Regions from separate parts of the Clostridium sp. FP1 genome, predicted to be linked through region 3. Evidence: riboswitches for the same ligand, from Rfam matches in the RefSeq annotation. Region 3 holds a riboswitch; each other region holds the start of a gene.
What was found. Region 3 has a riboswitch for thiamine pyrophosphate ahead of thiS (sulfur carrier protein ThiS). Riboswitches for the same ligand answer to the same signal wherever they lie in the genome.
Positions count from the first base shown of each region.

Region 1: another riboswitch for thiamine pyrophosphate. It lies ahead of G9F70_RS12490 (MTH1187 family thiamine-binding protein); the one in region 3 lies ahead of thiS (sulfur carrier protein ThiS).
Region 2: another riboswitch for thiamine pyrophosphate. It lies ahead of thiD (bifunctional hydroxymethylpyrimidine kinase/phosphomethylpyrimidine kinase); the one in region 3 lies ahead of thiS (sulfur carrier protein ThiS).

Region 1 covers NZ_JAAMNJ020000001.1:2,607,377-2,615,662, reverse strand. Annotated here, with positions in the region: tRNA gene G9F70_RS12520 (tRNA-Glu) at 399-473, opposite strand; gene G9F70_RS12515 (alpha/beta-type small acid-soluble spore protein) at 638-820, opposite strand; gene G9F70_RS12510 (helicase-related protein) at 988-2,745, opposite strand; gene G9F70_RS12505 (ABC transporter ATP-binding protein) at 2,959-3,714, opposite strand; gene G9F70_RS12500 (ABC transporter substrate-binding protein) at 3,695-4,699, opposite strand; gene G9F70_RS12495 (ABC transporter permease) at 4,737-5,513, opposite strand; gene G9F70_RS12490 (MTH1187 family thiamine-binding protein) at 5,485-5,775, opposite strand; TPP riboswitch at 5,909-6,016, opposite strand; gene G9F70_RS12485 (hypothetical protein) at 6,094-6,393, opposite strand; gene G9F70_RS12480 (patatin-like phospholipase family protein) at 6,530-7,540, shown strand; gene G9F70_RS12475 (S8 family serine peptidase) at 7,661-8,286, opposite strand, start outside.
Region 2 covers NZ_JAAMNJ020000001.1:1,842,636-1,850,921, forward strand. Annotated here, with positions in the region: gene glpK (glycerol kinase GlpK) at 482-1,972, shown strand; gene G9F70_RS08920 (hypothetical protein) at 1,944-2,174, opposite strand; gene G9F70_RS08925 (hypothetical protein) at 2,353-2,769, opposite strand; TPP riboswitch at 3,016-3,127, shown strand; gene thiD (bifunctional hydroxymethylpyrimidine kinase/phosphomethylpyrimidine kinase) at 3,262-4,086, shown strand; gene cytX (putative hydroxymethylpyrimidine transporter CytX) at 4,079-5,296, shown strand; gene thiM (hydroxyethylthiazole kinase) at 5,272-6,108, shown strand; gene thiE (thiamine phosphate synthase) at 6,098-6,724, shown strand; gene G9F70_RS08950 (6-phosphofructokinase) at 6,963-8,180, shown strand; gene G9F70_RS08955 (alanyl-tRNA editing protein) at 8,265-8,286, opposite strand, start outside.
Region 3 covers NZ_JAAMNJ020000001.1:1,509,215-1,517,500, forward strand. Annotated here, with positions in the region: gene thiC (phosphomethylpyrimidine synthase ThiC) at 1-505, opposite strand, end outside; gene thiH (2-iminoacetate synthase ThiH) at 576-1,682, opposite strand; gene G9F70_RS07355 (thiazole synthase) at 1,682-2,458, opposite strand; gene thiF (sulfur carrier protein ThiS adenylyltransferase ThiF) at 2,488-3,099, opposite strand; gene thiS (sulfur carrier protein ThiS) at 3,101-3,295, opposite strand; TPP riboswitch at 3,356-3,486, opposite strand; TPP riboswitch at 3,626-3,729, opposite strand; gene G9F70_RS07370 (hypothetical protein) at 3,873-4,022, opposite strand; gene G9F70_RS07375 (HDOD domain-containing protein) at 4,012-5,196, opposite strand; gene G9F70_RS07380 (chemotaxis protein) at 5,512-6,420, opposite strand; gene G9F70_RS07385 (DEAD/DEAH box helicase) at 6,696-8,286, shown strand, end outside.

The DNA of each region.
Region 1 (8,286 bases), 1.1 Mb from region 3:
GTAAAACCTCTCATTTATAATTTCTACATCATTCTATCATATTCCTTCTAAATTTGTATAATAAACCAAAATAACTCGTTATTTACTAAACAATCCATCTTAACTTTTCTTTAATATTAAGAAACAACAAAAAAACACCGATATCTAACCGATGCTTTTTGTCTAAGTTATGACCCATTTACATAAATGGCTTTTAGTTCTTGAATATTCATAGATAAATTCAATCTTTTAGCAATTTCAAACACAGCAATCCATAAGTCATCGTTATGACTAGCCCCTCCATATATTTACCCAATACATTCTAAACCTTTCTGAAACTTATGTGTTAAAATTGTGGGAAACAAAAATATAGCAGGCTTTACATTGCTGTAAAGCCTGCTATATTAACGTTTATGTTTTGGTGACTCCTAGGGGAATTGAACCCCTGAATCCACCGTGAGAGGGTGGCGTCTTAACCTCTTGACCAAGGAGCCGTATTAACACTACGAGATTTATTATATCCTTTTATATACCATAAGTCAAATAGATAAACTGAATAGATAATCAATTGATTATTATAAATTCAAATTGCATTTTTTTGTATTTACTACAAAAAAACAAGGTATGCAACTTTGCTGCACACCCTATTTAATTAAATTTATAAATTTCTTTCGTATTGCTCTACCATTTTTTTAACCGTTTCTCCACCAACTGAGCCACATTGTCTTGATGTTAAGTCACCATTATAGTCTGTAAAGCTTACTCCTAACTGATTTGCAGTTTCCATTTTGAATTTATTTAGTCCTGCTTTTGATTCTGGTACTAAACTTCTGTATGGCATATTATGTAACCTCCTTTAAACATTTTGTTTGTTGTACTAATATAATGTACACATTTAATAAATTTTATAACCTTATTTTAATGGTATTAATGGCAAAAAGAGAATATCAAAACCAATCTACCTCTAAATGCTATTGCCTAGAAAAATCAGTGACTTTAATATTTATTTTATATGCTCTTTAATATGCTGTTAATATCATCGCTAACTTTTATCCTATTCGCATATACCCATTGTTCATCAAAATTCAATTTACATACTTTTGAAAATGAATAATAAAGATTTATTTTTTGGTAGTAAAGTTCTAATTCATAAAGGTCTTCTAAATGACACTGTGGTTTTGAGATAATCTCTTTTTTAGCTATGAACAATTCATCCACATAGCTTAAAAATGCATTCATCATTTTATCATTAGATACATCAAAAGGAATTTTTAGTAGTCTCCACTGAATTCTTTCCTCCAATTTATAATGCCTTAAATTATCTAATACTACCAAATACTCGCTTATATCCATTTTTCTATAAAAAGGCGTTTTTTCTTCTTTTGTACTCCATAAAGCTAATTTTTCTCTAAGGGAAAGAGAACTGATCTTTAATATAGCCTCACTTGGCCCTATTACTGCTTCTTCAATAGTTTTATCCTTTGTATCTAAGCTTTCTCTTATAAAATCTTGAGTGTTACCATAAGATGCTACATATCCAACTTCATATATTCCTTTTCTACCTGCTCTTCCCGCTATTTGTTTAACTTCTTGAGAATTTAAATATCTTATCTCATTACCATCAAACTTTTTAATATCCATAAATACTATCCTTTTTATAGGAAGATTTACCCCCATACCTATGGCATCAGTGGATACTAAAATTGTGCTTTCCTTGTTAATAAACTGATTGTACTGTTTTTTTCTCACCTCTGGTGGCAAATCTCCATAGATTAAACTTACTTTTATACCTAAATTCGAGTAATGATAAGCTAGTTCTAACACTTTCTTCTTTGAAAATGTAACAAGTGCATCGCCTTCTTGAATACTCTTATATACAAAAGAGTTATCTTCCATTACAAGAGGGACATCTCTTTTGTACTCAATAATCTCGTACTCCTCTCCGCAATCCTCTATTATTTCTATAAGCAAATCCTTTGCATTTATTGCTCCGCAAATGTGTATCTCTTTACTTTTTAATGCTAAAACAGCTCTAGTCCAAGCAGCTCCCCTTTGGTCATTATCGATCATTTGAATTTCATCTATAATACCAACTTCATACTCCTCCCTTATATCTAATTTTTCTATAGTACAGCAAATGTGCGCAGCATCTTCAATATTTATTTCTTCTTCTCCAGTTGCAAGGTTACATTTTACGCCTTGGCTATTTAATCTTTCGAAGTTCTCAAGTGCTAATATTCTTAGTGGAGAAAGATAAATTCCACTTGTTGACTCTTTAAGCCGCATCATGGCATTATAGGTTTTTCCCGTATTAGTTTCACCTAAATGGAGATAAAATTTTCTCTTGAATTTCCTTGTTCCCTCATATTCATCTTTAGGGTTAGTTGGAAACACACGTTCAAATTCACTAGATATAATTTCAGGAATATGCTCAGTTATTAATACACTTATAATTCCAGATTTTAAATAGCTTTCACCCTTATTCTTTGAGATTATATCAAAATTAAAGTTTGTATTATTTTTCTTATTGTAATCATCCACAAGCCTTATTGATATATATTCCAGTAACTGTGAATAATTTTCATAAACCCTTTTATAGTCTTTGAAATTTTCACTCTTAAACGCCTTTAGTTCCTTTAATTTCTTTCTTACCGCTGCTTCATGTTCCCACAAGGCATTTGACTTAGTGTGTACTGCTATTTCTTTAATCTGTGAAAACTGACTTTTTAGTTTTATGAAATTTCTTTCTAGCGCTCCTTTTTTCATTTCTTTCCTCCAATATTCAGTAGCTAGGAACATGAAGATAAATACCAAGTCAAAAATGCGATTTATATTGACTTAGTATTTATCTCCATGTGACTTAATATTATATTTTATCACAATACTAATTTTTCATACCTTTTTTAGGCACATAAAGATAAAACACCCAACTTAATTATTTTAAGGTGGATGTTTTATTGGGTTGTTTTTTAAGATTCCTTATAATGTTTGTAAAATAATTCTCTTTATTTCATTGAATTTTTCTGATGTAACTATATCCGCAGTTCTATTTTTAGGTAAATCAACAATTATTTCTTTTTTTATAGTTGCTGGTTTATCTGATAATACATATATTCTATCAGATAAAAATATTGCTTCCTCAATATCATGAGTTATAAATATTATGGTAGCTTTTAGTTCTTTAATCACGTCTATTAGCCAATAGTGCATCTTTGATCTAGTAATTGCATCAAGTGCACCAAAAGGCTCATCTAGCAGCATAATATCCGAGGATGACATATATGTTCTAAGTAATGCGGCTCTTTGCCTCATACCTCCGGAAAGCTGAAATGGATATTTATATTCAAAGCCCTGGAGTCCAAAAGTTTTAAAATGAGTAAGCACCTCGGCCCTTGCCTCTTTTTTAGATTTCCCTTTTATTATAAGAGAAAGTGTAGTATTGTCCACAATATTTTTCCAAGGTAATAGCAAGTCCTTTTGATGCATATAACTTACCTTTTCAATATTACCATGGCATTCTCGTCCGTCAATTATAATTTCACCTGAATCTTGAAGTAAAAGACCTGATATAATATTGAAAATAGTACTTTTACCACTGCCACTTGGTCCGAGTAAACTTATAAATTCATTTTCACTGGCATAAAAGGAAACATCATTTATTATATCCATACTTCCAAAGGTTTTTTTAATATTTGATACCTTTAATTTTTCATTACTAGTTTGGTAAGTACTCATTAGTAAATGCCTCACTTGCCTTCATATCTTTTTGTATAAGCTTTCTGTCTAAAAGAAATTTGGTGTAATTATTCCAAACTGATTCTTTCATTTCACCCCATCTTTTAGCTTCAGCTTTATACTGTCCCTTTAAATATTTTTGACTCTCTATAGCAAGAGCTTTATCTGTCTCTGGTGCATTTTTCAATAAAATTTTAGCACTTTCCTCAGGTTTTTCCATACAATATTCATATCCTTTTGTAACAGCTTTTAAAAATTTCTTTGCTATTTCTGGATTTTCTTTTAATTTATTTTCATTAGCTATAATTACTGGAGTATAATAGTCTAAATCATTATTTAATTTTCCAATATCAATATAGTCAATAGGAATATTTTTAAGCTTAGCTTCTATTCCTGTCCATCCATAAAATATCCATTCAAAATCAATATTTTTCTTAGTTACAGCAAAGAAATCCTCTGCTCCTGCATCCACTGTCTTTAATTTTGAAAAATCCGCATTATCTTTTTTCATAAGGGCTTTTAATATTGCAGTTTCGGAAGGAGATCCCCATCCACCATAGGTTTTACCTTCAAAATCCTTGGGCGACTTAATGTTTTTCCCCACAGGTGCTGCAAATCCTGAAGTGTTGTGTTGAATTATTGTAGCTATAGCCTTTATTGGAAGTGGATCTTTAGCACTTCTAGCATAAGTTACATCTTCTTGATAGCTTATACCAAAATCTCCTTTACCTGCAGCAATTAAAGTTGAAGTACTTCCCTGTGCAGGCTGGATGATCTCCACATCAAGTCCTTGTTCTTTAAAATATCCATTGTCTTTTGCTACATATAATCCAGTATGATTAGTATTTGGTACCCAATCTAAAATAACTGTAACCTTTTTTAAGGTTTCTTCCTTAGTTACACTTTCTTTTTTTGTACCACAACCTACAAATAAAACTGCAGTCATTGAAGCTATTAATAATAATGAAATTGATTTCTTTAGCATTTTATTACCTCCAAGTAGAATAAAATATTATATAAGTTTAGTTTTTCTTATCTGCTTTATTTCTACTCCAAGGAGTAAAAAAATATTGTAATAAATACAAGAGCCCAAATAGTCCCATGCTTAATAATACAATAATTATAATTACTGCAAAAACTTTATCAAGGGCATATGAATTTTTAGCTCTAATCATATATACCCCAAGGCCCTTATCTCCTCCTAGCCATTCTCCAATAACTGCCCCCATAATGCTATAGGTCGCAGCTATTCTAAGGCCTGAAAAAAAATTCACAGTAGAGGCTGGTAGCTTTACCATTGTAAAAATTTTAAACTTACTAGCTCCCATGGTCTTTAAAAGGTTTATCATATCCATGTCCACTGATTCTAAACCATCCATCAAACTAATAACTATAGGAAAAAAACATACTAGTACTACCACAATAATCTTAGGCAATGTTCCAAAACCAAACCATATTACAAAAAGTGGTGCTAAAGCAATAATAGGAATGGTTTGAGATACTACTAAAATTGGATATACGCATTTTTTGATAAGCTTTACATTGTCCATTAATATAGCTAAAATTAATGCGAGCAAAATTGATATTGTGAATCCAATCAAGGCTTCACATAATGTTGCATAAATATGTTTAGTAATACTAGGCAATATATTAACTAAGGTAATAATAATGTCTTTTGGTGAAGGCAATATGTACTGTGGAACCTTCCACTTATCTATAGCTATCTGCCATATAAAAAGAATTACTAATTGGAAAAATACAGGAATGAGTTTATTTTCTATATTTATATGTTTTTTCATTCATAGTCACGCCTTCAGCTTTATAATCTATTTTTACTATAGAAACAACTCTAGCCGCTCCTTGCTCTACACAAATTTCTTGAGCCATTTTTACTATATCCAAAAGCTCATCTAGTTCACCCTCCATAGTAGTTTCCATTGGTCCTACCTCATATTTTACTCCACTAGCTTGAATATACTCTATAACCTTGTCTACCACAGGGTAGATTCTTTCCTCTGCCACCACTGGTATAACTTGAAGACTTACATTTACAACTGACATTTAAATTCCTCCTTAGTCATCACCTAGGGTGATGCATTATTAAAATAAAATAAAATAAACCCTTAGCTCTTAATTGAACGAAGGGTTTTTTAATCCTATAACTTTGCACCGTTATAAAGTCTTATTTAAAACTAAGTGCAAATCATATTTTCCCTCCGCCGGCATTACCCAATTCAGGTTATAAGGGTCGAAACATAAATGTTTCCTCTCAGACAAAATATTGACTCCCCTAATTTTTAATGTTTAGTTACTTTACAAATTCATATTACCTTAAGTTTCTTTTAATGTCAAAGAATTTTAAGATATTATTGATTTTTCTTAATTGCTCATATTGTTTTCAAAATTTTTGATATGTTCTTTAAGTTCGTCTATTTGTTTTTGCAAATCCTTATTGCTACCCTTAGTATCATTTTTCCCATTATCTCCACATTGGGTATTTTGCTGCGCTTGGAGATTTTGAGCTTGAGCTGCAATTATCAAAATGATCTGTGCTACACCTACTAAAAAATTTCCTACTACATTTTGTTGATTAACATTAAGCTTTTCAGCAATTAAAATCCCTACTACTGTTGCTAATGTAGCTAATTCACAAGGTGTGTATTCTTCTATATTTTTCATTGATTGCCTCTTTTATAAAATCATTATAATATATGATATTCTTTTCATAAACAAGGGTGTAAATATAATTTATTTTCGATAATATAGGTCATGGAAATCTACTTGTTCATATATTACTCATAAAGGGGTGTTATATATGGACATTTATAATAAGAGAAAATTTGCAGATGTAGTGTTTGAAGGTGGTGGGGTTAAAGGCATTGGTCTTGTAGGTGCCTTAAAAACATTTGAGGATAATGGGTATGCGTGGAAGAATATTTCAGGAAACTCTGCTGGTTCTATTGTTGCTGCACTAGTTGCAGCGGGTTACTGCGCTGAAGAAATAAAAAAATTAATGATACAAATTGACTACAAGAGAATTGCTGATAAAAGTCATTTTAATATTCCTATATTATCTAATACTTGCAATCTACTATTTAAAAAAGGCATTTTTAAAGGTGATTATTTGAAAAACTGGATTGATGAAGCTCTTTTAAATAAACTTCAGCTTAAAAACGAAAAAAAAGTAACCTTTGGAGACTTGATTATCCCAGAAGAAAAAGGGATTCTTTTAAATAATAAGAAGTATAAAAGAAAATACAAGCTTCATATTATAGCAACGGATATTAGCCGTGGGAAGATGCTAATATTGCCAGAAGACATTGCTGAATACGGTATAAATCCTGATGATTTGGAAGTAAGTTTGGCAATTAGAATGAGTATATCTATTCCCTATTTTTTTCAACCTGTAAATTTAAATGATGCAAATTCTAATAAAAAGTCTTTCATTGTTGATGGCGGGGTTCTAAGTAATTACCCAGTTTGGATTTTTGATGTAAATGGCATCCCCAGGTGGCCAACCATTGGTTTTAAGCTAGGAGGAAACAAAGAAATCCGAGAACATAAAATCACAAATATTTTGAATTTCACTAGTTCAATTATTGAGACTATGTTAGAAGCACAGGATGATATTCATATAAGAGAAATGGATTATCTACGAACTGTAAAAATCAATACTCTTGATATTAAAACCACAGACTTTAATATTTCTAATAAAAAAATTATGGATTTATATGATTCTGGTGAAGTTTGTGCCTATGATTTCCTTAAAAATTGGGAAGTTAATTATAAAAAGCATTCACTCCTTAGAAGTAATTCTTCTAAATAAAGCATATGTTTCATCTGTGAAATTAAAAGAAGAAAAACAGCTCCTATACATTATACAGGGCTGTTTTTCTAATCAATTTACTTTATGCAATTGCAAAAATTTTATATTGTCTTAGCACTCTTAATGTACAATTATTTCAGTTGCATCTATAAATGGCTTCATACCTTCAAGACTGTCCCATATAAAGCATTTTATACGAGTTCCATTTGGTGTTAATTGTATTTTTTCTGATAACATAATTTGCTCATTTTTACCTACCTGACCATTTACAACTTTGTATGAAATAAGCTTATTATAATTATCAAATAATCCGATAATCAAAGTTATACTTTCAGGTTTTTCAGTAGGGTTTATCACTTCAAATGATATTTTTGCTTCTCCATTATCAATAATACTGTTTTTCAATTTTATTGATAATCCTTTTGTGTAAATAATTACACATTCTTTATTACTTACATTTCCTTGCTTATCTGTAGCTGTCACTTTTATTTTGTTTTCTCCTTCTTTTAGGTATAACTCTGTACTATAGGCATCTCCAGTTTTAATAACTTGAGCACTAGCTATTTCCACATCATTTAACCACATAGAGACCTTAGCTACACCGGATAACTCATCGGTAATCTTAATATTTAATGCATACTTACTTAAACTTGATTTATCTGATGAAGTTAAATCTATTTTTGGTGCTATAACATCAGCTATTGATGTTTCGTGTTTCACAATAAACTCAGGAAAACTATAATTAT
Region 2 (8,286 bases), 330 kb from region 3:
AAAATATCGATTAGGCCTATAAAAGATACTTTAGTCCATTGCTAAATATTAATAAAAAATAATTTAAAGTTACCCGTACCACATTAAACCTTAAGAGTTTAATAGCAACAATATTAGAAGCATTATTATTTATGAGCGGGAAATTAGTTAGGAGAGAATTATTGAAAGAACAATTTATTAGGAAATAGAAGCTAAGCCCATCGGGATTAATATATGGCAAATTAGCTTCTATTTTTTTGTCAATTTATAATGAAATTAAAATAAAGACTATAGTACTGTTCATAACAACAATAGCAAAGGAAACCATTTACATTGCAAAAAATCTAATAATCAGTTATACTTATTATATTAATAAATAATAAATGGCAAAGAATATGAGCCGCGTTATTATAAAGTGTTATGCTTTATTTTGATGTGGCTTTTAATATGTATTAAACTGTAAACGGTTAATATGACTATTTAAAAAAAGGAGTTTTTCACAATGGCTAAATATATAATGGCGTTAGATCAAGGGACAACAAGTTCAAGGTGTATTCTATTCGATAAGAAGGGACTTATTGTAACTTCCGCACAAAAAGAGTTTACTCAGATTTTTCCGAAAGAAGCCTGGGTAGAACATGATCCAATGGAAATTTGGTGGAGTCAAATTAGTGTTGCAACAGAAGCAATGGCTAAGGTTAATGCTACGGCGTCTGATATAGCAGCAATAGGTATTACAAACCAAAGAGAAACCACTGTGGTTTGGGATAGGCGAACTGGAGTTCCAGTATATAATGCAATTGTATGGCAATGTAGAAGGACGGCTGAAACTTGTGATGAACTAACAGAAAAAGGCTTTGATAAAGTAATTAGAGCTAAAACTGGATTGATTTTGGATGCTTATTTTTCTGGAACAAAAATAAAATGGATATTAGACAATGTAGAAGGCGCTAGAGAAAAAGCAGAACAAGGCAATTTATTATTTGGTAACATAGATACATGGTTAATTTGGAATTTAACAAAAGGAAAAACCTATGTAACAGACTATTCAAATGCTTCAAGAACATTACTATTCAATATTCATAAACTTACATGGGATGAAGAAATTTTGGAAACATTGAATATACCAAAATCAATGCTACCAGAGGTTAAACCTTCAAGTTGTGTTTATGGATATACAGATGCTTCCTTGTTTGGAGGAGAAATTCCTATTGCGGGCGCTGCTGGAGATCAACAAGCAGCCTTGTTTGGACAAACTTGTTACGCACCAGGAACAGCTAAAAACACATATGGTACAGGATGCTTCATGCTTATGAATACAGGAGAAAAGGCAATTGAATCCACACAAGGATTACTTACTACCATTGCTTGGGGAATAGATGGCAAAGTTGAGTATGCACTTGAGGGTAGTGTATTTATAGCTGGAGCTGCTATACAATGGTTAAGAGACGAGCTTCGTATGATTGACAATGCTGCTGATTGTGAGGAATATGCAAATGCAGTAGAAGACACAAATGGAGTATATGTGGTTCCTGCTTTTGTGGGGCTGGGAGCACCTTATTGGGATCCGTATGCAAGGGGGACAATAGTAGGGCTTACAAGAGGAGCGAAGAAAGAACATTTGATAAGAGCGACTCTGGAAGCACTTGCTTACCAAACACATGATGTTTTAAAAGCAATGCAAGAAGATTCTGGAATTACACTTACAGAACTTAAAGTAGATGGAGGAGCTTGCTCAAATAATTTCTTAATGCAGTTTCAATCTGATATTTTAAACGTTCAAGTAGACAGACCAGTAGTTACTGAAACTACTGCGCTAGGTGCGGCTTATCTTGCAGGACTTGCAGTAGGATATTGGAAGAGTAGAGAAGAAGTAGCAAAGCATTGGGCAATATCAAGAAGTTTTAAACCATCTATGACAGAGGAAAAAAGAAAAGAATTACTTCATGGATGGCATATAGCTGTTAAGAGATCAGGTATAAAACTTGAATAGGGTGGAATAAAAAATACCCACAAGAACTGTCATCGATTTTGACATTCTTGCGGGTATAAGAACCTTTTCCTTTTTTGATCTTTTGAATTCCTGTGCCTCTTCCAATTTCACTGGAATTAAATTTTCTTCTATTTAAATTCAGTTTGTTCATGTCAATTGTGAAGGACATACCTTGAATTAATTGCTTTTTAGATTTTTTCATTTAAATCTTCCTTTCATCTTTTATTTATTATATATTATGATAATTTCACATGAAATGCAATAGATTTTTGAAATTCAGCTGGATTTTTCTTGTAGTAATAAGCTACTAGGCATATCATTCAATATGGTTTAAGATTACAAAAAAAAATTAAGGCAGGATAATCCCGCCTTAACTTTTTTTATTTACTAGTACCTTTATTTGCTACTGATTGACTATTTAATTTTTTTGTCTCTTCTAATGTAGTACTATTAGTGCTACTACTCATATTATCCATGTTAGCCATGCTATTCATACCAGCACTATTACCTGAATTAGAAGCTGATTGGTTATTTAATTGTTTTGTTTCTTCTAAAGTAGTACCATTAGTGCTACTACTCATATTATCCATGTTAGACATACTACTCATAGCATTTGAAGCACCTATAGTACCTGAACTAGAAGCTGATTGATTATTTAATTGTTTTGTTTCTTCTAAACTAGCAGGATCAGAGCTCATATTCATACTATTCATAGCAGAGGCTGAAGCACCGCTATTACCTTTATTTGATACTGATTGGTTATTTAATTTTTTTGTTTGTTCTAAATTATTATTCATAAACATTCTCCTTCCAATATAAAAATTACACTGTACATATTCAGTGCTTATATAGTTTAACCATTTTCTTATAGAATATAGATGAAAAAATTAGTATGTATGTAATTTTTTAATTTTCATATGAAATTATCAAAAATAATAATTTGTCTATAATAATTTGTTATGTTATTATTAAGCGATGAAAGAAAATCACTAGACCTATGATTAGTTATTTTATTTCATATGTAACAGTTTATAAAAGTGAATAACCAAGCACAGGGGAGTTGGATAAGCCAACTGAGAGCAAGAACTGTAATTCTTTGACCCTAATAACCTGAACTGGATAATGCCAGCGTAGGAAGTTGTTTAATGGTGTATTATATATGTATATATTTTTATATAGCATGGTAATTTAAACACAAATCCTATGGGTTTGTGTTTTTTTGTTGTGAGTAAAAATAACTAATTGAAATAAAAATGTTTAAAATGTATAACAAATAGGAGGAAATTGAAATGAAAAAAGTTTTGACTATAGCGGGTTCTGACAGCTCAGGAGGAGCAGGAGTGCAAGCAGATTTAAAGAGTTTTAGTGCCAATGGGGTTTATGGAATGACCGTTATTACAGCAATAACGGCGCAGAATACCATGGGAGTTTTTGCAGTGCAAGATTTAGAAAAAGAAATTATTGTGGCACAAATTGATGCGATTTTTACAGATATAACTGTAGATGCAGTTAAAATTGGTATGGTGTCTGTGATTTCAACTATTGATGCCATAAGTGAAAAATTACAACAGTACAAACCTAAAAACATAGTACTGGATCCTGTAATGATTTCAAAAAGTGGTTATTCACTATTAAAGCCAGAGTCAAAAACCGCACTTATTAAGAATTTAATTCCATTAGCATCACTTATAACCCCTAATGTTCCAGAGGTCGTGGAAATTCTTGGCGAAGTACATTCAGAGATTACAAGTATTGAAACAGTGGAAGATATGGAAAGGGCAGCAAAAGAAATATACAAGTTAGGCTGTAAAAGTGTGCTTTTAAAGGGAGGCCATATAGAGGGAGATGCCATAGATGTATTTTATGATGGGAAGGAAATTACACATTTTAAATCCGAAAGAATCTCTACAAAAAACACTCATGGAACGGGATGTACGCTGTCTTCTGCTATAGCTGCAAATTTAGCGTTGGGTTTTAGTATGAAAGACGCAATAAAAAATTCAAAAGAATACATAACTACTGCTATAAAGCATTCCTTAGATATTGGATATGGAGTTGGACCTACTAATCACTTTTATGAATTATATAAGAAAGCAGGTATAGCAAATGATTAAGGATAGTGAAAAACTAGGATTTTGGACCTTTTTATTTTTATGGTTTGGAGCTGCGGTTTCTGTTGCTGAAATTCTTACGGGAGGATTCATTGCACCCTTAGGATTTAAAATAGGAGTGGTAGTAATTTTACTAGGACACTTGATTGGCACAGGAATATTGATGCTAGGTGGTATAATCGGTACTAGAGAAAAAGTGCCAGCCATAACTTCTACCGGTATTTCTTTTGGAGTATATGGTACATATTTATTTTCTATTTTAAATATACTTCAGTTAATTGGTTGGACGGCAGTTATGATAAAGGTAGCAGCCAGTTCTGTAAACTTAATAACACAAAGTTTATGGAGCTTCAATAATGTTTTAGTATGCATAGTGCTTATTGGAATACTTACAATATTGTGGCTTAGTTTTGGTAATGCAGGTATGAAAAAATTAAATACTACAGCCGTATTTTTGCTTTTTATACTTACTTTGGTTCTAGGATCAATTATTTTAAGGGATAAAACATTATATGCAAAGGCGAGTAGTTCAGGGATATCCTTTGGTGGAGCATTAGAACTCAGTATAATTATGCCGCTTTCTTGGTTACCTTTAATTGCAGATTACACTAGATTTGCAAAAAGTGAAAAGGGAGGAGCCTATGGAAGTTTTATAGGTTATTTTTTAGGAAGTTCATGGATGTTTATTATAGGCCTAGGAGCTGCTATAGTTTCAAATAATTCAGACCCTTCAGCTATTATGCTTGCTGTAAATTTAGGAATTACTGCTTTAGGCATAGTGGTACTTTCCACAGTAACCACTACATTTTTAGATGTGTATTCAGCAGGAGTTTCTTTTTTAAATATTATGCCAAAGCTCAGTGAAAAAAAAGTTGGTATTGTTATGGCTATTATTGGTACCTTAGTGGCTGTAATACTTCCTATAGAAAATTACCAAAGCTTTTTATATGCTATAGGGTCAGTATTTGCACCCTTATTTGCAATTTTAATTACTGACTATTTTATAATAAAGAAAAATACAAAGCTACAAGATAGTGTCCTTATCAATTGGGGAGCTATCATTGTATGGATTATAGGAATAGTACTTTATTATGTTTTTATAAAAAAAGATTTGCTACTGGGAGCTACAGTACCAGTTATGATTATTACAGGATTTATCTATGCAATAACTTGGAGGTGGACGTATAAATGGAAATTAATAAAAAAATCATAGAATTATTAAATAGTATAAAAGAAAAAAATCCCTTGGTACATCATATAACAAATTATGTTACGGTTAATGATTGTGCTAATATTACCCTTGCTATTGGTGGGTCGCCAGTTATGGCGGAGGATATTAATGAGGTTTCTGATATGGTATCTCTTTCCTCTTCACTTGTAATAAATATAGGAACCTTAAACTCTTCAAGTGTACAATCTATGATTCAGGCAGGAAAAAGAGCAAATGAGTTAAATATACCTGTTATTTTAGATCCTGTTGGAGCAGGGGCAACATCCTATAGAACAGAGACCGCTAAAAGGATTATAGACGAAGTAAAATTAGCGGTTATTAGAGGGAATTTATCGGAAATAAAAACAATCTATGGTGTTAATTCTAAAACAAAAGGTGTAGACTCTTCAGAAAGTGTTTCTGAAAATGGCAATGAGCTTATAGAAGAAAAAGAAATGGCAAGAGCACTTGCGAGTAAATTAAATACAGTGGTGGCTATAACTGGAGTGGTAGACATAATAACAGATGGTAAAACTCTTTACACCGCATCAAATGGGCATAAAATAATGGCTAAGGTTACGGGCACGGGATGTATGTGCACTTCACTTATTGGTTGTTATTTAGGAGCAGGAGATAACAATCTTCTAGCAGCTTTATCAGGAATTGTTTCTATGGGTATTGCAGGAGAAATAGCCTATGAAGGTTTAGATAAAATTAACGGTGGCACAGGAACTTTAAAAGTAAAAATACTAGATGCTATTTATAACTTATCTCAAATTGAAATAATAGAAAGGAGCAAAATAAATGAAGAATAATATAGATTATAGCCTTTATCTTGTTACAGATAGGGATGTTATAGTAAATACAGATATATATACTGATGTAGAGGAGGCTATAAAAGGCGGAGTTACATTAGTTCAGATTAGAGAAAAGAAGGTAGGTACTTTAGAATTCTATAACATTGCAGTAAAAATAAAATGCATTACAGATAAATACAAAGTCCCACTAATAATTAATGATAGACTTGATATTGCCCTGGCAATAGATGCTGCAGGGGTCCACCTGGGTCAAAGCGATATGCCAGCAGATATTGCAAGGCGTATACTAGGCAATAATAAAATAATAGGTGTTTCTACATCAACCCTTGAAGAAGCTAAAAAGGCCGAAAGACAAGGTGCGGAATATGTAGGGGTGGGGGCTATGTTCCCTACAACTACTAAAGATGATGCAAGTGCGGTTTCTGTAGCCTGCTTAAAAGAAATAAAGGAAGGTATTTCTATTCCTGTAGTTGCTATAGGTGGAATTAGTGAAAAAAATGTATCATTATTAAAGCCAGCAAATATTGATGGTATAGCAGTAGTTTCGGCTATACTTTCCAAAAAATCTGTAAAGATAGCAGCAGAAAAATTAGGGGATTTATTTAGAGCATAAAAGCGAAGATTTTGAAAATTCAAAATAGTTGTTGTAATATATGTAAAAACAAATTATAATCTATTTAGAAATTAATTTGATTATTACAATATTAGTGCTTTATTTATAAGAAGTCTAAAAACACTAAAGTAAGTTAGCCCAGTATGATGAATAATCACATTGGGCTTTTTATAATGTTTTTATGATTTAGTAATACATATAGTGTAAAGAAATGACAAAATTATAAGGAGTGTTCAATATGATATTTCCAGGTAAGGTTTTAATTGCACAGGGTGGAGGTCCAACCGCTGTTATTAATCAATCCCTAGTTGGCGCAGTGCTAGAAGCAAGAAAATTTGCGCAGGTAACAAAAGTCTATGGTGCTATAAGTGGAGTAAATGGAATAGTTAATGAGAATTTTTACGATTTAACTCGTGAAACAACTCATAATCTAGAGCAGGTTGCGATGACTCCCTCCTCCGCACTTTTATCTACAAGAGACAAGCCAGATGAAAAATATTGTAAGGAGATATTCACTGTGCTTAAAGCCCATGATATAAGATATTTCTTTTATATTGGGGGAAATGATTCGGCAGACACCGTTAGAATAGTAAATCAACAGGCTAAAATTTCAAATTATGAACTAAGAGCAATTCATATTCCAAAAACCATAGACAATGACCTTATGATTAATGATCATACTCCTGGATACGGATCTGCCGCTAAATATATAACCAATGCTTTTATTGGATCCAATCTTGATAATAGAGCATTGCCAGGCATCTATATAGGGGTAGTAATGGGGCGTCATGCAGGATTTTTAGCAGCTGCATCAGCCCTAGCTAAAAAGTACGAAGATGATGGTCCACATTTAGTATATTTGCCAGAAAAAATCTTTAGCATTGAGCAATTTTTAGTTGATATAAAAAATGTTTATGATAAACATGGAAGATGTGTAATAGCTGTATCAGAAGGTATTCAAGATGAAAAAGGAGTGCCAATCATTACGAGCCTTATGGAGAAAGTAGAAAAAGATGCTCATGGAAATATACAACTATCAGGAACAGGAGCCTTAGGGGATCTTTTATGTAAATATATCAGAGATAATTTAAATATTAAAAGAGTTAGATCCGATACCTTGGGATATCCACAAAGATGCTTTATGGGGTGCGTGTCAGATGTAGATAGAAATGAAGCTCGCGAAGTAGGAGAAAAAGCTGCACAGTTTGCATTGTGGGATAATGTGGATGGATCTATTACTATACATAGGACAGGCCATTATTCTGTAGATTATAGACTCACGCAATTAGACGCAGTAGCAGGAAAAACAAAAGTAATGCCTGATGATTTTATTAATAGTGCATGCAATAATGTAACTGAGGCATTTTTAAATTATGCAAGGCCGTTATTAGGTTCAGACATGCATTATGCACACAGACTTAGAGCACCTAAAATACCGAAAATTTTATATAAATAGGGCTGGAATTTAGATGGTTTAATAATAATAAGTCAAAATACATTAGCATTTTGACTTATTACTGAAATCTACGGAGTAAATGTTTTAAACTTTAGAACTCAAGGTT
Region 3 (8,286 bases):
CACGGTTTATACCTGCGTGAATAGTTACAAAATCAACACCATCCTTTGCATGCTTTTCTACAACATCTAAAAATTCCTTTGCAGTAATGTCCTTTAATTCTTTATCATAAAAACCTACAGCATCATATATTGGAACAGTACCAATCATAGCAGAAGAGCATGTAACAAGTCTTTGTCTAAATTCTTTGGTTTTTCCAAAGGAGCTTAAGTCCATTATAGCCTCAGCTTTCATGTCTAAAGCTAGTTGTACTTTTTTCATTTCTTCATCAATATCATAGCAATCCTTTGATATACCTAAATTTACATTTATTTTTGTTTTTAAGCCTTCTCCAACGCCTTCTGGGTCTAGGGATTTGTGATTCTTATTGGCAGGTATAACAATTTTACCTTGTGACATAAGCTTTTTTAAAAGTTCTACATCCATATTTTCCTTTTTAGCCACTATTTCCATTTCCTTTGTAGTAAAGCCTTTTCTTGCAGCATCCATTTGAGTTGTATATATCATTTTAAAATCTCCTTTATTATTTAGTTTTTTTTAATACTCAGTATATTTCATGCACCTTTTAATGATGAATTTAAAGTGCCATCCAATCCTTAAAAATAGGTTGATAGTTTTTAGCAAGTATTGCTTGCTTAACTTCTTCAACAGTTCGATCATCACTTATTTCAAATTGACTCTCACCAGAGGAGGATGATGATGTATGGCCTCCAACTTCTGTAGATACACCAGCAGACATTTTAGTTATTCCCAGGGGAATTAAATTATCTCTAAAGCTCTGGGTTTCTCTTGTAGAAAGTGTTATACCTACACGAGGAAGAAAGATTCTAAAAGCAAGAATTATTTGAAGTAAATTTTTATCTTCTACAAAACATAGATCATTAAAACTTCCTACATGAGGTCTTATTCTAGGGGTGGAAATACTAACTTCCATCTCCGCATATTTATTTTGAAGATATTCTGCATGTAGTGCTGCAAAAAAAGATTCTTTTCTCCAATCAGCAAGACCTAGCAGTGCGCCGATATTAATGCTTCTAATTTTGGCTTTGCAGCCTCTTTCAGGTGCATCTAATCTAAACTTGTAATCTTTCTTTGGGCCTTTGATATGGACTTTGTCATAAATACACTCATCATAAGTTTCTTGAAAGACGGTTAGACCATCTACGCCAGCTTCAACAACTTTCATATATTCATCTGTAGTTAAGGGATATATTTCTATTGAAATTGAATCAAAGTATTTCTTTAAAATTTTCACGGCATCAACTATATAAGATACAGGAGCTTCAGTGCTACTTTCACCGGTTAGTACAAGAATGTGTTTAAGCCCCGAAGACGCAATAGCCTTTGCTTCTTGTTCAATTTCTTTCATAGTTAAGGTTTTTCTTTTTATTTTATTTTCCACATTATAGCTACAGTAGGCACATTTATTAACACAATAATTTGATATATATAAGGGGGTAAATAGCAAAATTGTTTTTCCAAAATGCTGCAGTGATAATTGATGAGCCTTTTGTGCTATCTTTTCCATATGTTTTTCGGCAGTTGGCGAAAGTAGTGCTAAAAAATCCTGTTTTGAAATCTTATCGTTGTTAAGAATATTTAAAATATCTTCATCTTTTATTTGTTTAAAAAAATCCTCAAAGTCAATATTCTTATGCTCAGTATAACAATCATAAAAACTCATTATTTATCACCTTCATGTAAAAAGCCAGTTAGAGGAGAAGATGCTACAGCTAAACTATTTTCAGAGCCAAGCTTTGAAATATACGCAAGTCTTCCAGCTTTTACTGCAAGTGAAAAGGCTTCAGCCATTTGCACTGGATTATTTGAGGTTGCTATAGCAGTATTAACAAGTACTGCAGCAGCTCCCATTTCCATTGCTTCAGCTGCCTCAGAGGGTCTTCCTATACCGGCATCAACGATTATCGGAAGAGATATTTCGTCTATTAGTATTTGTATTAATTCCTTAGTTCTTATTCCACGGTTAGTTCCTATTGGAGAACCAAGAGGCATCACCGCAGCGGCGCCGGCTTCAACTAATCTTTTTGCACTCATTAAATCAGGACTCATATAGGGAAGTACTACAAAGCCTTCTCTTGAAAGAATTTCAGTTGCGTTTATGGTTTCATAGTTATCAGGTAATAGATATTTGTTATCTGATATAACTTCAATTTTAATCCAGTTACCACAGCCCATGGCTTTTGCAAGGTGAGCTATTCTAACTGCTTCTTCTGCATTTCTAGCGCCAGAAGTATTAGGTAACAATATACAATTTTTAGGTATGTACTCTAAAATATTTTCTTCTTTCGATGATAAGTTAACTCTTCTAATTGCCATAGTAACTATTTCAGTACCACAAATTTCAATAACTTTGGGTACCATAGCATTATTACTGAACTTACCTGTACCTATTAATAGTCTGCTTTTAAGCTCTACACCAGCGATTATTAGATTGTCCATAATATACACTCCCTTTATATAAAATAAATTTAAACATCATTTTCCCCTAAAATAAGTCTAAGTACCATGTTAGCTTGGTGATTTGCTACTATATTTACTCTAGGTGCAAAAGGCGTGTAGCCTAGATCAATATCAGAGAATTCATCACCAGCTAGATAAAAATTATTTCGTATTTTTCTTGTTTTTATTGAGTTACTTGAAAAATATCCTGCCATACCAGAGCCAGCCACTATAGGTTTATCAGGCATTTTAAGCAAAGTAGTATTAACTAATGTAGCTTTACTTTGAGAATTATCAAAGGCTTCAACTATGATATCTACATCCTTAAATAATTGTTCTATATTAGTTTCATCCACAAATATATTTGTGCTTTCAAGCTCTATATCAGGATTAATATCATTCAATACTTCTTTTAAGGCTTCAGTTTTATACATTCCAATATGCCTTAAAAAGTATTGCTGCCTATTTAAATTGCTTTTATCCACTTTATCAAAATCAATAAGTACAAGTTTGCCTATACCTATTCTTGTTAAAGATACTGCCACATTTGAACCTAGACCACCAAGTCCAGCAATACCAACTACAGCATTTTTAAGTTTTTCAGAAATATTATCCACAGGTATCATGTTGATATTATCCATTTTAACCACCTCCCACAAAGCTTACTACTTCAATGATATCTGCCTTATAAAGTTTATGGTTTTCATAGTTTTCTTTTGGTATGATTTCATAATTTACTTCTATAACTACTTTTTCGGAAGATAGATTTAAATGAGTAAGTAGGGTAGTTATAGTTATGCCATTTTCAAAGATCATTTCAGTGCCATTTATAATCATGATTTACCTCCTAAAAAGAATATTATGGAAATAAAAAATACAAGCCCATAGAGAGCTTGCAATAAAAATACAAATCCGCTCCCTACGTTGGAATTACCCAAATCAGGTTATGAGGGTCAGAGATAACATCTCTTTCTCAGCTTATGAAGGCACATTTTTCATGTGACAAGTAAGCTCCCCTTGCTTTAGGCATTTCCATAAAATAACTAGTGGTAATCACTTGTTATTTTATGGAAATGACTAATTATTAAATTTTAAATATAAACTAAAAAAAGCTTTACCATATGGTAAAGCTTTTTACAAGGAAATACTATAAAGACTAATTATAATAATCATCGCAAATAACTTTCCTACGGTAGTTTTAGCTACATCAGGTTCAGAGAGTTAGGTTAATATAAACCTTCTCAGCCAAATTGGCACCCCTAGTTAATTATATTTATTTTTCATGTGAACAATAACCAAAATATTACTTTGTGTTCATTATAGTACTGAAATATTATTCTGTAAAGGTTTTTTTGTAGCTTATTATTTTACAGATGCCACGTGGGTGGCACCTTTGTTTTATTTCATATGTTAGTTAGTTTTCTTCGATTACATCATTTATTTTTGTTAAAGGAAGTTTAATTGTAAAAATAGTTCCTGTTCCAACTTCAGTTATAACGGCTCTTTTAATTGAGCTTAATACGTTTACTTCATCATCTACGAAAAGTACATTGTTATACTCCATTCATGTCCACCTCATTCTTAATATCTTCAATAAATTCTTCAAACTCTGATTTTTTAATATTCAAACAATTAAAAGCATTATCATCTAAAATTGAGTAATTTTCTAAATTTAACAATTTGAGTGAATAGTAATCAGCAATATGAATAGTGCAAGTTAGTTCAAGATTTATCTTACTGGCATTTAAAGGGTTATGATGGTATAAGGCTGATTCTACAATAGAATCAGGGATACCCCACCAGTTTAAAAGATATGCACCAATTTCTTCATGAGATACGCCTAAGCGTTCCTTCTCAGCTTGACTAAATGGTATCTTCCTTTTAGTAATATCATTAAGTACATTCTCGTATTCTATAGGGAAATTTTTAAAGAGAATAATTTTTCCTATATCGTGCATAAGACCTGCTGATGCATCTTTATCTAGTAATTTTTTTTTGAGTAAATTTTTGTATATTTTAACCATGATTTGATTTGTCAGACTAGAATGGGCCCAAAGTAATTCTTTTTCTTTTAATTTAGTAGGAACTAAATTAAAAATTTCTGACGTCAGAATTATATTTTTAATGTTTACCAAGCCTAAATTCATAATTGCTTTCTTAACTGCTCCTGTTTTTGCTCCAAAATAGGCACAATTAGCTACCTGCAGTATTTTACTTGAAATAGCAGGATCCTCTTGTATAGTTGATGAAATCTCTTCTATATCAGCATCTCTAGCTATAAGCTTATTCAAATTTATATATAATCCAGGCAAAGTAGGTAAGGTATCGAAGGAGTTTACAATATCTAATAAATTTTCATTTTTTAATAGTTCCTGGGTCTTAAAAATTTCATTGATAGCTATTTTAAACGTTTCATCCTCCCAAGGTTTTAAAAAATAGGCTCTTGCCAAGTTATTTTTTATAGCGCTAAATATCAAATTCTCTTCAGCATAACCACTTAATATTACCCTAATAGTTGAAGGATACAGTAACATGACTTTACTTAAAAGTGCATATCCATCCATCTCAGGCATTTTTAGATCTGAAACAATTAGAACTATAGTATTTTTACTTAATATATCTAAAGCTTCTGCGCCACTTTCAGCGTAAAACACGGTATACTGGCTACCTAGAAACATTCGCCTAATAGCTTTTAAAATAGGCTTCTCATCATCTACAAATAAGATAGATTTATTCATATAATCACCTCTTGTTAGAATATTTGATATTTAGTACCTGCATTAATTATCGGAATCTTTGTAAAATTCTTTAATTTTAAATTTTTAACGACATTTCAGAAGGAAAGTCTCCTGCTTCTATAAGTGAGAAAATTTAGTGCCACTTGTCACGGAGGTGGCATTTTTGTTATTATTACTTAATTGAGAGATTTTGTATGTTTCATGTGTATTACTATATGAGAGGTGTTTAAAGATGATAGATAAATTGGTTAATCGACTAAAAGCTGTGAATATTAAATTCACAGCTTTTATTACTAATAGTGTATATAGTGTTATTTACTTATGAGAATTGCTAATGAATCCATCAATACAAGTTACAAGCTCTCCTATTTCGGGCTTGCTTAGTTGTGCATCTGCACCAACAGAGTTACCCTTATGTTTTAAATCACTAGTAATTAATGAAGAGAATAATATAACTGGCAATTTTTTAAGGATAATATGTTCTTTAATTTTTCTTGTTAGTGTATGACCATCCATTTGAGGCATTTCAATATCAGTTATAAGTACGTTACAGTCTTCCACAAACTTTTCATTTTTTTCCTCAACTAAATTAAGTAAATAATCTAAAGCTTGCTTTCCATCATCAAATATCTTTAAGTTATTAAATCCAGCCTTAAGAAGAGTATCTTTTAATAATCTTCTAATTAATGGAGAATCATCAGCCAGGACTAGTTTAACATTAGATCTATCTTTATAAGCTATGTCAACAATTTTATCCTCACTAATTCCTGTAGAAGGACTGATATCAGTAACTATTTTTTCGAAATCTAGAAGTAGTATTATTTTATTTCCTAAAACAATATTTCCTATAACTAGTGAATTAACAGATATGTCATCGGGCTTGGTTATTTGTTCCCATTTAATACGATGAACACCTACAATATTGTCAATACTAAAGGCAACCTGAATTTTATTAAATTCGCATAGAATAATTTTTGCTTCAATTTCACTTTTATGCTGTTTTTCTAAAACATATTTTAAATCTATTAAGGTTATTATTTTATCTCTATATAGTGTAAGTCCTGCTATGGCAGGATGTGAATCAGGGAGTTTTGTTAAGTTATTTGCATGTATTACCTCTTTAACTTTTATAATATTAATTGCATAATGCTTATTACTTATGACAAATTCGAGTATTTCAACTTCACCAGTTCCAGATTCTAATAGTATATTGTTATTATTCATACTTTCCCTCACTTTCGAATGGTTATAAACATAGGATTTAATAAAAAATAAATTTTAATTGAATTATTTCGTAATTTTTTTTGAAATCATATATATTATATATGTCGAACAAAAACTTCACAACTTTACTTTTAAATATATGAATTATGATTTATTGGTAAAGTAGAATTTAAAAATAATAAAACAGAATATAAAAGTGAAATTTTTAAGTTAAATATGGTAAACTGTATAGTATGCAATAAAATATTAACGGCATTAGTAGAGGGTGAAGTTAAATGATATTAAATGGCGGATGGATAGAAACTACAGAAGGCATGCACACATTTATATTGTGGGGCGAAAACGGGCAGACTAAGTGTACAAGAAAAGGTAGAACACCTAAAGATGTACTTCCACTATATGAAGAAATGGCTTCAGTCGAAGAGTTGCGTAACAAACTAAATAATTCAGCACTAGAGATTAAATGTGGAAAATATAAATATGATGCAATAAAAAATAAGCTTCTTAAAAGGGAAATTAGAGGCATCACTTTTAGTGATTTAGATTCATTTCATATAATTTTAAATATAGATAGAAACTGCGCGGATGGAATAGAATTGTCACAGGAATTAAAGTTTTGGATTACAGTTGCAAAATTCACAGCTGAACTAATTATAAAGCATAAATATTTGCCTTCTTTAACCATAGATAGGGTTCTTAAAAAAGTGAATTCTAGGTGGAGATGGCATACAAGCGATTCAGAGTATATTGATAAAAAAAAGGCACTATGTAGCAATATGCCCACAGAGTGTAAAGCCTATTTTCCTTTAGAGAATGAGGAATTTAAATATACAAATGCAACTAAACTTGTAAGTGATTTTATAGATTGTATGATTGATAGTATGGTGAGATTTAGTTGTAGCGAAATAAACACAGAGCATGATTACTTAAGAGAAGGTTTTTTTAGCCTAGGAAGTACTTGGATACATTCTCTTTTTTCAAGATTCCCTGAAATACCCATTGATACAAGTGATCAGATTAAAATGCTAAATGAGTATAAAAAATGGATAGAACCATTAAAAATTAAAAAAAACAACTTTAAGTTTCGTACCTGTTTCAAAGTTATGCCACCAAGTCGGGGTGAAGAGTGGACAATTGAATATTTGCTTCAAGCAAAGGATGATCTTAGTCTTATGCTACCAGCAAAAATGATTTTTGAAGAATCTTTAGATACCATAACCTATTTAAACAAAAAATTCAATAATCCCCAAGAACGACTTCTAGAGGATTTAGCAGTTGCATCAAAAGTATTTATTCCAATTGAAAGGAGTCTTTATGATGCAGTACCTGTAGAATGCAAGATATCTACGGAGGAAGCCTATTCATTTTTAAGAGAATCAGCTTACTTTTTAAAGGAAAAAGGCTTTGGTATTATCGCACCATCTTGGTGGAAAAAGCCTTCAAAACTTTCAGTTAAATTAAAGGATAAAAATAATAGTACAAATACTAATTTAGCAACAAAGAGTACATTTAATATGGATACTATTCTTGAATATGATTGGAAGCTCGCCCTAGATGGAAATGCCATAAGCGAGAAAGAATTTGATAGGATCTCAGATTTGAAGGTTCCATTTATTCAGTTAAGAGGTGAGTGGGTACAAATTGATATAGATCAAATTAAAACACTTTCCAAGATGAAAATGAACAAAAGTTTAAATGGGAAAATTCCCGTTGGAGAATTATTAAGACTTAATTTAAGTGATGAGGAAATAATTCCTGGAATTAGTGTTGATAATATAGACAATCAAGAAGCTGTGGGGCATTTTTTCGAAAAATTATTTAATCTTAACAGTATAGAGGAAATTGATATTCCATCAGGATTTAGTG